2 regions of the Pokkaliibacter sp. MBI-7 genome follow, and region 2 is predicted to be linked to the other one. Evidence: predicted binding sites of a transcription regulator. Region 2 holds the regulator's gene; the other holds the start of a gene.
What was found. The regulator PhoB, encoded in region 2, activates phosphate uptake and scavenging genes when phosphate is short. The targets are predictions, from matches to a motif close to TGTCATANNNNTGTCANA.
Positions count from the first base shown of each region.

Region 1 (4,378 bases), 1.0 Mb from region 2:
GGGTGCTGCAGGTTGCTCATGATGTAGGTCCAGCCATTGATTTCATCTACCGCGTGCAGGCCGGTTGACTCGGCACCTGCCGGGCAGGACAGGATGCGGCTCAGTTCCTTGGTGTCGACGTTGTAAGCCCACAGGAAGTTGTTGACGTGGTTGCCACTGTCTTCACCGATGAACAGGGTGCGCAGTTTTTCCGAGAACTTCAGGTTGTCAGGGTTGGCAATCTTGTCAGCGTGGGCACTGTTGCCCAGCGCATCGGCCTTGGCCAGATCTTCACCTATCAGGGCTGCTGGCGGTTCCATGTGAGTTGATACCCACTCGCTGTCAATGGCATTGCCTTCGCTGTCTTTCTGGCCGCCCTGCAGGATGTGCTCGTACACTGCACCGGCTTTCGGGCCTTCGACGTGGATGTCGTTGCTGCCATCGGTCATGGTCTTGTAGACGTAGGACATGGCGGAGTAGGCGCGCTTGTCAGCGATGTTGACGGTGGTGCCTTCCATTTTGGTGAAGCCCAGGGTGCCGCCGACCAGGGCTGCATAACGGTGGGTTTCCAGGAAGGCAGCCGCTTTTTCCATACCAGGCTTGAGCTTGACCCAGTTAGGCTTGCCACCGAAACCGATCTTGGTGAAGGAGGCATCGCTGGGGTCTTTGTAAGCCACTTCCATGATGTCGGTGGGTTTGATGCCGCCGTCTACCAGCGCTTTGATTTCATCGCTGGTGGCATGGCCCAGTTTGATCCAGGAGATGTCGCCAGCGCCGGGGCCTTTGCCGGAAGTCTGAGTCCACTTGCCGACGTACAGGTTGCCGGAAGACAGGTCGCGTGCTTTGTCAGCCACGTACATGAACAGACCGCCGTTGGTGGCATCGTCGCCCATCAGTACGGTGCGCTCATCAGGCATGACCTGTACCAGCTCGTGAGAAATACGACCGATACCGTAGTGTTTCTGCACTGTGCCGGTGCCGTCGGGATTGACGGTTACTTCGGGCAGGTGGCCATAGTGGTAAGGGTTGGCTTTGCTGGCATCGCCGTACAGGTGCTTGCTGTAACCCTGGAACTGTTCGTCAGAGGCGGCCTTGAACGCATCGGGCTCATACTCTTCGCTGGACAGGTGGGTATTCCACGGAGACAGGCTGGCGCCGCAGGTGATCCACAGGCCGTGCACGCCGCTGGTATCCACATTGTGGTATTTAACCAGGCTCAATTCGCCGGTTTCAGGGTTCTGATCCAGAGACAGGATGGCGATGGGTGAAGGCAGTTTGCCGTACATGTCGGCACCTTCGGCATCGCGTGAGGTGTATTCGAACTGTACTACGGCGAATACCGGGTTGCCCTTGACGCCGTCGACCTTGGCATCTTTCAGGCTCAGCAGGCTGCTGCCATCGGGGCAGTCAGAGAAGAACTGCTTGCCGTTGGTGTTCATGATGGGCTGGTTGTTGATGTCGAAGTAACCACCGGCCAGTATCTGACCACCCTTGCCATCAGCCACCATGTCGCCGGTGACGAAGAAAGGCTTGTAACCCAGTTTGAAGGTTTTGCTGCTGCCGTCGGTGTAGTTCACCACCATGCTGGATTTGACGGTGGTGGTGGCCATTTCGGCAGGGTTGCTCAGAGTCGGAGCATCCATCGGCACAAAGCGCACGGAAGAGGCTTTCAGGTCCGCCGCGAAGACGCTGGAGCTGACCATGCCAGCCAGGCCGCCAGCCAGAGGCAGCAGGGGGGTGCCAGCGATAAATTTGAGAAGGTTGCGACGGGAACTGTCAACGCTATGGTTCATGGTCTGATACTTCCTTGGTCAAAGACTAGGCGATGCGCTTCTCGCCAGCCCGGAGCGGTGCAGCAGCTGTGCCTGCATGTAGCCTGAGCGAGAGTCACGGTGGTGTTTCCAGTCGACCGCGCCGGGCTACCTTCTGTTGGGTATGGGTGGCGGGCCATTGATTACGGCCACCTAAACTAACCACCCTTCGTGACAGATATTTGACAGTTTGGCGTTATTGTTCGTTTTTACGTTCACAACTATGCAACTGATAGGCGTCAAGTGTCTGGCTGATTTTTGATCATCCGGTCGGATTGGCTGTTGTGAATTTATCCTTCCCTGGTTCATATTGGTTGAGCATTCCATTGCCATTGTTTGAACAGAAGTTTGATTACGTGCGTGATCAAGTGGTTGCTGAAAACAGGTGGTGCTCCCATGAAGGTGATCCAGACGTTACAACTTCATGCGGTTCGCAGGTTATGGCTGGCACAGGTGCTGGCTGGCGTGGGTGATGAGTTCTATGCACTGGCGGTGGTCTGTCTGGCCACGACCAGCCTGGGCTATCAGGCGGGTTATCTGCTGGCGCTGCAGTCGCTGATCACCCTGTTGTCGACGTTGACTTCCAATCTGCTGACCCAGGGCAAGGACTGCCGGATACTGATGATGATCAGTGATGGCTGCCGTGTGCTGGTGATGGCCGGGCTGGCCATCGGCCTGTTGCAGGGGGGCGAGAGTGCTCCGCCACTCTTTCTGCTCGTGCTCGCCATGACGGTTATGGCCTATATCCGGCCGGTGTTTGATCCGAGCCTGCAGATGGCGCTGCCGCGTCTCAGCGGTGACAGTACACAGCTGTCTTCGATCAATGCCCTGTTCGATATTATGCGAAGACTGGCGCGCGTCCTCGGGCCGGGTTTAGGCGCCCTGTTATTCCCTCTGCTGCATTTGTCGCTATTTTTTCTGTTAACCGGGCTAACATACCTGGTGTCGCTCTGCACTCTGGGTTTGCTGCGAAAAGCACTGGCGCCGGTCGCCGCTGTTTCTGTTCCTGCCGATACGGCTTCCTGCCCGTTATCAGGCTGTCTGGCCACGGCGCTACGCGGCTTTATTCTGTTGCGGCGTGATCCTCGTTATTACTTTCATCTGCTGGCCTTCGGCATCTGCAGCGGCTGGTGGTATCTGGCGCTGTTTGTCAGCACCGCACTGTTACTCAAACAGCCTGACTATCTGCATAGTGGCATCACGCTGGGCAGTGTGATTGCGGTGTATGGCGTGGGCAATGTGCTGGCCAATCTGCTGGTGGCAGAAATGCGCATCATCCGGCCCTGGCAGTGGATGTCTGCCGGGCGGCTGGTGATGGCGACGGGCTTTCTGTGCATGGCCATGGGGCAGGATCACTACAGCCTCTATCTGGGAGCCTTTGTTGCGGCGGTGGGGGCACCGGTGACGCAGTTGCCGATGGCAAATCATCTGCAGAGCCGGTATCGCGGTGACGATGTGGCGGCCATTTTCAGGGTGCGGCTGTTTTTTGAGTGGGGTGGCAGCCTGCTGGCGATGCTGGCGTCTCCCTGGCTGCTGCAGCAATGGCAGCCATCCGGTGTGATACAGGCGGCGGGTATCAGCTATGCCATCGTGGGCGTGCTGGGCTGGTGTGTCATCCATGACCTGCCAGCCGGTCGGCGTACTGCCTGGGTATCTTATGAAAGCTGATCAGCCTGCCGCCTTGATCTCGGCCAGCAGAGAGTAGGAACGACGTCGGGCCTGCTGGTCATAGACGGCGCAGTTGATGATCAGCTCGTTGGCCTGAGTGCTGCGCAGGAACAGCGCCATCTGCTGCTTCACCTTCTCCGGGCTGCCGACGACGGAGCCCCCGAGAAAGCTCAGTACCGAATGCTTCTCATGTGCCTCCCACAGGGCATCCATGTTCTCCACCGGTGGCTGCAGCTTGCCCAGCGTGTTGCGGAACAGATTGAGCACATGCTGTTGCTGGCTGCTGAACAGGTACTGGGCCTCGGCATCACTGTCAGCCACGACCACATTCATGCCCACCATGGCATAGGGTTGCTGCAGCACCGCGGAGGGGGTGAAGGCCGTGCGATAAGCCTGCAGCGCCATCATCATGTGGTTGGGTGCAAACTGACCAGCAAAGGCAAAAGGCAACCCCAGTTGTCCTGCCAGACGGGCGCTGAAGTCACTGGAGCCCAGCAGCCATAAAGGAATATCCAGACCTTCGCCGGGAATGGCCCGCACCGGGCCGTTGCCTACCAGATAACTATGCAGCTCGTGCAGCAGCTGGGGGAAGTCGTCACCGCTGCTGTGCAGGTCGCGACGCAGGGCACGCATGGTCTTGCCATCGCTACCGGGAGCGCGGCCGAGGCCCAGATCAATGCGGCCGGGGTAGAGGGATTCCAGCGTACCGAACTGCTCTGCGATCACCAGTGGTGCATGGTTGGGTAGCATGATGCCGCCGGAACCAACACGAATACGTTCGGTACCACCAGCAATATGACCGATCAGAACAGCAGTGGCCGAACTGGCTATCCCCGGCATGCTGTGATGCTCAGCCAGCCAGATGCGCTGATAACCCGCCTGCTCGGCATGACGTGCCAGTGCCAGACTATTGGCAAAGG
Region 1 is NZ_JARVTG010000001.1:1,661,529-1,665,906, reverse strand. Features, by position in the region: gene QCD60_RS07495 (alkaline phosphatase PhoX) at 1-1,772, opposite strand, end outside; gene QCD60_RS07490 (hypothetical protein) at 2,187-3,458, shown strand; gene QCD60_RS07485 (LLM class flavin-dependent oxidoreductase) at 3,459-4,378, opposite strand, start outside.
Region 1: QCD60_RS07495 (alkaline phosphatase PhoX) is a predicted target of PhoB. The motif match lies at 1,961-1,978, and genes of this name have one in related genera.

Region 2 (4,378 bases):
CGCGCGATGATGTGGCCTGGCTGGTAGAGAAAGTGCCTGCTAAGGCCAATGGCATTACCTTCTGTACCGGCTCTTACGGTGTCCGTGCCGATAACGACTTGTGTGCCATGGCCACCGAATTTGCTGATCGTATCTACTTTACCCACCTGCGCTCCACTGAGCGTGAAGAGACACCCGGCAGCTTCCACGAAGCGTCACATCTGGGTGGTGATGCCAATCTGGTTGACGTGGTGCGGGTGCTGGTGAATGAAGAGCGTCGTCGTGCCGAGGCCGGTGATCTGCCTGCCATTCCCATGCGTCCGGATCATGGCCATCAGATTCTGGATGACTTGCGTAAGCAGGGGCGCCCCGGTTATTCACTGCTGGGCCGGATGAAGGGGCTGGCGGAACTGCGCGGTGTGGAGCTGGCGATACGCCATTTCAAGGTGCTTTAAGTGTTGTTGTAAGGCGTCGCAAGGGGCCTGCCGTTATGCCGCTGACGATCATGCGGTAAGAGTTGCCAGTTGAGCCCGGAGGCCGTGAGGTCGCCGGGCTTTTTTATTCGGCTGAATACTTATGTGGCGTGCGTATTGGGTAACAGGAAGGTGCTGTCAGGCTTCCTGCTCAAGGCTGACCAGCAGACTGGCAGGGAATTTAGCTCGGAACAGACTGCCCTTGCCCAGCTGGCTTTCAATCTGCAGCGTGGCTTCGTGGCGTAGTAGCACATGCTTGACGATAGCGAGACCCAGACCGGTACCGCCGCTTTCTGAGGTGCGGCTGGGGTCGGCACGATAGAAGCGCTCGGTCAGACGAGGAATGTGGATAGGATCAATGCCGATACCATCGTCCTGCACTTCAAAAACGGCGCCCTCGCCCTGACGGCGCCAGCGAATCTGGATCTTGCCTTCATCAGGCGTGTACTTGACGGCGTTCATCACCAGGTTGGACAGCGCACTGTGCAGTTCCTGTTCGCGGCCATGCAGGCACAAACCCGGTTCTGCTTCCAGCGTGATGGTCTGGCCCTTATCGGTGCCGAGGGCTTCGGCATCATGCAGAATCTGGTGCAGCAGACGGTCCATATCCACCGGTTCGGCGGCATATTCAATCTGCGAGGTTTCCAGCCGTGACAGGGTCAGCAGGTCGGCAATCAGGTTCTCCATCCGTTTGGCCTGCTTGCCCATTTGCTGGATCGGCCGCACCCAGGGGCGTGGCAGCTGATCAAGGTGATCACCCAGGGTTTCCAGATAACCGCTGATCACCGTCAGCGGGGTACGCAGCTCATGGGAGGCGTTGGCGACGAAGTCCTGACGCATTTTTTCGAGGTTGTGCAGGCGGGTGACATCCTGCACCAGCATCAGCCTGTCGCCCTTGCCAAACAGGGTAATGCTGATTTGCAGATACTGGTCGCTGTTGGTGGGGGCAGGGACTTCCAGCGGCTCCTGATAACGGCAGCGGTCGAAGTAGCGCACGAAGTCAGGACGGCGCAGCAGGTGAGTGATCGGCTGTCCACGGTCCTGTGGATAGCGTAGCCCCAGCAGGCGGCTGGCGGCCTGATTCCACCATTCCAGTGCGCCGTCTTCATCGAGCAGCACGACGCCGTCTTTCAGCGCGGAGGTGGAATCCTGAATGCGGGCGATGATACCCCGCAGGCGGTCGTGTTCGTCCAGATTGCGTTTCTGCAGGCGGTACAGTTCATCAAAGATGTCGCCCCACAGTCCCTTGCCTTCTGGTACGTCATCCTTTTCGCTGGAGTTTTTCGCCAGCCAGCGTACCAGATGCTGAAAATGCCACAGTTGCCAGCCCAGCAGGCCAGCCAGTCCCAGGCTCAGCCCCAGCAGCGCATAGCCGCTGAGTGCGCCGACCAGTGTACATCCCAGTAACACCAGAGCCTGACGGCCCAGGAAACTGCGCATGATTACGCAACCTTATTGGAGAATCGATAGCCGGTGCCGCGTACGGTCTGAATCAGGTGTTCGTGTTGTCCGCCCAGCGCCTTGCGCAGACGGCGAATATGGACGTCGACGGTGCGCTCTTCGACATAGACATTACCGCCCCACACCTGATCCAGCAGTTGTCCGCGGGAGTAGGCGCGCTCGGGGTGGGTCATGAAGAAGTGTAGCAGTCGGTATTCGGTCGGCCCCATTTCCAGCTGCTTGCCGTGGGAGGTGACGCGATGGGACACCGGATCCAGCAGCAGACCTTCGATTTCCACCGGATCTTCCAGCCCCTGCGGCGCGGCGCGGCGCAGCACCGCCTTGAGACGGGCCACCAGCTCACGCGGTGAGAAGGGTTTGGTGATGTAGTCATCCGCGCCTGCTTCCAGACCCTGAATCTTGTTGTCCTCATCACCCTTGGCGGTGAGCATGATGATCGGCATTTCCGCGGTCATCTGGTCACGCTTGAGGCGACGGCAGAATTCGATGCCACTGGTACCGGGCAACATCCAGTCGAGCAGCATCAGATCGGGTTTGTCGTCGACGATAATGGCATGGGCGCGGGTGGTGTTTTCAGCTTCGAAACACTCGTAGCCGGCCATTTCCAGCGCAACGGCAATCATTTCCCTGATCGGCGCTTCATCGTCGACGATCAGGACCTTTTTGTCAGCCATGTGCATTACCTGTCATCTATTGCGTTCTTGTGACCGCATTATTACAACGACATGGTGTTACACAAATATGACAAAGGGAAGTTTAATAGCGCATACACGGGCTTTTCTCGGGGTTGTCCGTTATGAACGGCAGTGGTGTAACCGCAGCGTGTGGGAGCAGCGGGTAACCGCGTCCGGGTTGCATCTGTCGCACTTTATCCCCACAGCCACATAAAGGTGCAGTGACGTGGCCGATAACCATGCACTATCGATAATGGGATCCCTTCACCGCCGGTTGTGGATCGAGCCCTCGTCGGATGAACAGTGCGTCAGGTTCATCAGGATGTAGCGAGGTTTTGTCATCCTGAGCCTCGTTATCGGCTAACCGGGCCGGGCGCTCAGGCGTCGTTCTGGAGTGTGCCCCGATAACTGGCAGAACCTGAGGAAAATCAGGTCGCTGCATAGCAAGCTCGGGTCGCCTTCTTTAAACTAGCGTGGCCGGTTTGCCCGGTCACCGATCCGGCCCCAGGGTCACTGCTGTCATTTCGTCAAGACAAAGGATTTCCGTTATGCCCCTTTCCCGCGATGCCGCCCTTAATGTTGCCAAGGTCCTGAGCGAGGCCATGCCCTACATCCAGAACTATGTGGGCAAGACCATCGTGGTCAAGTACGGCGGCAACGCCATGATCGACGAAACCCTGAAGAACGCCTTCGCCCGTGACATCGTCATGCTCAAGCTGGTCGGTATCAACCCGGTGGTGGTGCACGGTGGCGGACCGCAGATCGGTGAGCTGCTGGAGAAACTGAAGATCGAATCCCACTTCATCAATGGCATGCGTGTGACCGATTCCGCCACCATGGATGTAGTGGAAATGGTACTAGGTGGACAGGTCAACAAAGACATCGTCAACCTGATCAACACCAACGGCGGACGTGCTATCGGCCTGACCGGAAAGGACGCCCGTCTGATCATGGCCAAGAAGATGAAGGTCACCCACAAGACGCCTGATATGGAGGCGCCGGAAATCATCGACATCGGCCATGTTGGCAGTGTTGAACGAATTAACCGCGAACTGCTTGATCTGCTGGTCGCCAGCGATATTATCCCCGTCATTGCTCCGATCGGGGTGGATGAGGAAGGTAACTCCTATAACATCAACGCCGATCTGGTGGCAGGCAAGGTGGCTGAAGCGCTGGATGCAGAAAAACTGCTGCTGCTGACCAACATTGCCGGTCTGCTCGACAAACAGGGTAAGGTTCTTACTGGTCTGTCGCTGGCGGATGTCGACGCCCTGATCGCCGATGGCACCATCACCGGTGGTATGCTGCCGAAGATCGACTGTGCACTGGAAGCGGTGCGTAATGGCGTCAAACGTGCGCATATCATCGATGGCCGCGTTGCACATGCCACCATGCTGGAGCTGTTCACCAACGAAGGTGTGGGCACCCTGATTACCAACGAAAAACTCAAGGCTTGACGGTTGTCTGCAGGCCGGTGCACTCCCCTGCACCGGCCTGCAGATGGGCTGACGGATGTAAGGTAAACAATGACGGAAAGTCTCAGTCCCAAGGCCCGCAAGGGCCAGGCAAAGCAGCGGATTCTGGAAGCCCTGGCACGGATGTTGGAGCATGCGCCGGGTGGGCGCATCACCACGGCAGCACTGGCACAGGAAGTCGGTGTGACCGAAGCGGCACTGTATCGCCATTTTCCCAGCAAGACGCGGATGTTTGAGGGGCTGATCGATTTTGTCGAGGAGAGCCTGTTTAGCCGCATCAACCTGATTCTGGAACGCGAAGCCAGTGCGGCGGTGC
Region 2 is NZ_JARVTG010000001.1:2,682,190-2,686,567, forward strand. Features, by position in the region: gene uxuA (mannonate dehydratase) at 1-434, shown strand, start outside; gene phoR (phosphate regulon sensor histidine kinase PhoR) at 591-1,892, opposite strand; gene phoB (phosphate regulon transcriptional regulator PhoB) at 1,895-2,587, opposite strand; gene argB (acetylglutamate kinase) at 3,136-4,044, shown strand; partial or broken gene slmA (nucleoid occlusion factor SlmA) at 4,114-4,378, shown strand, end outside.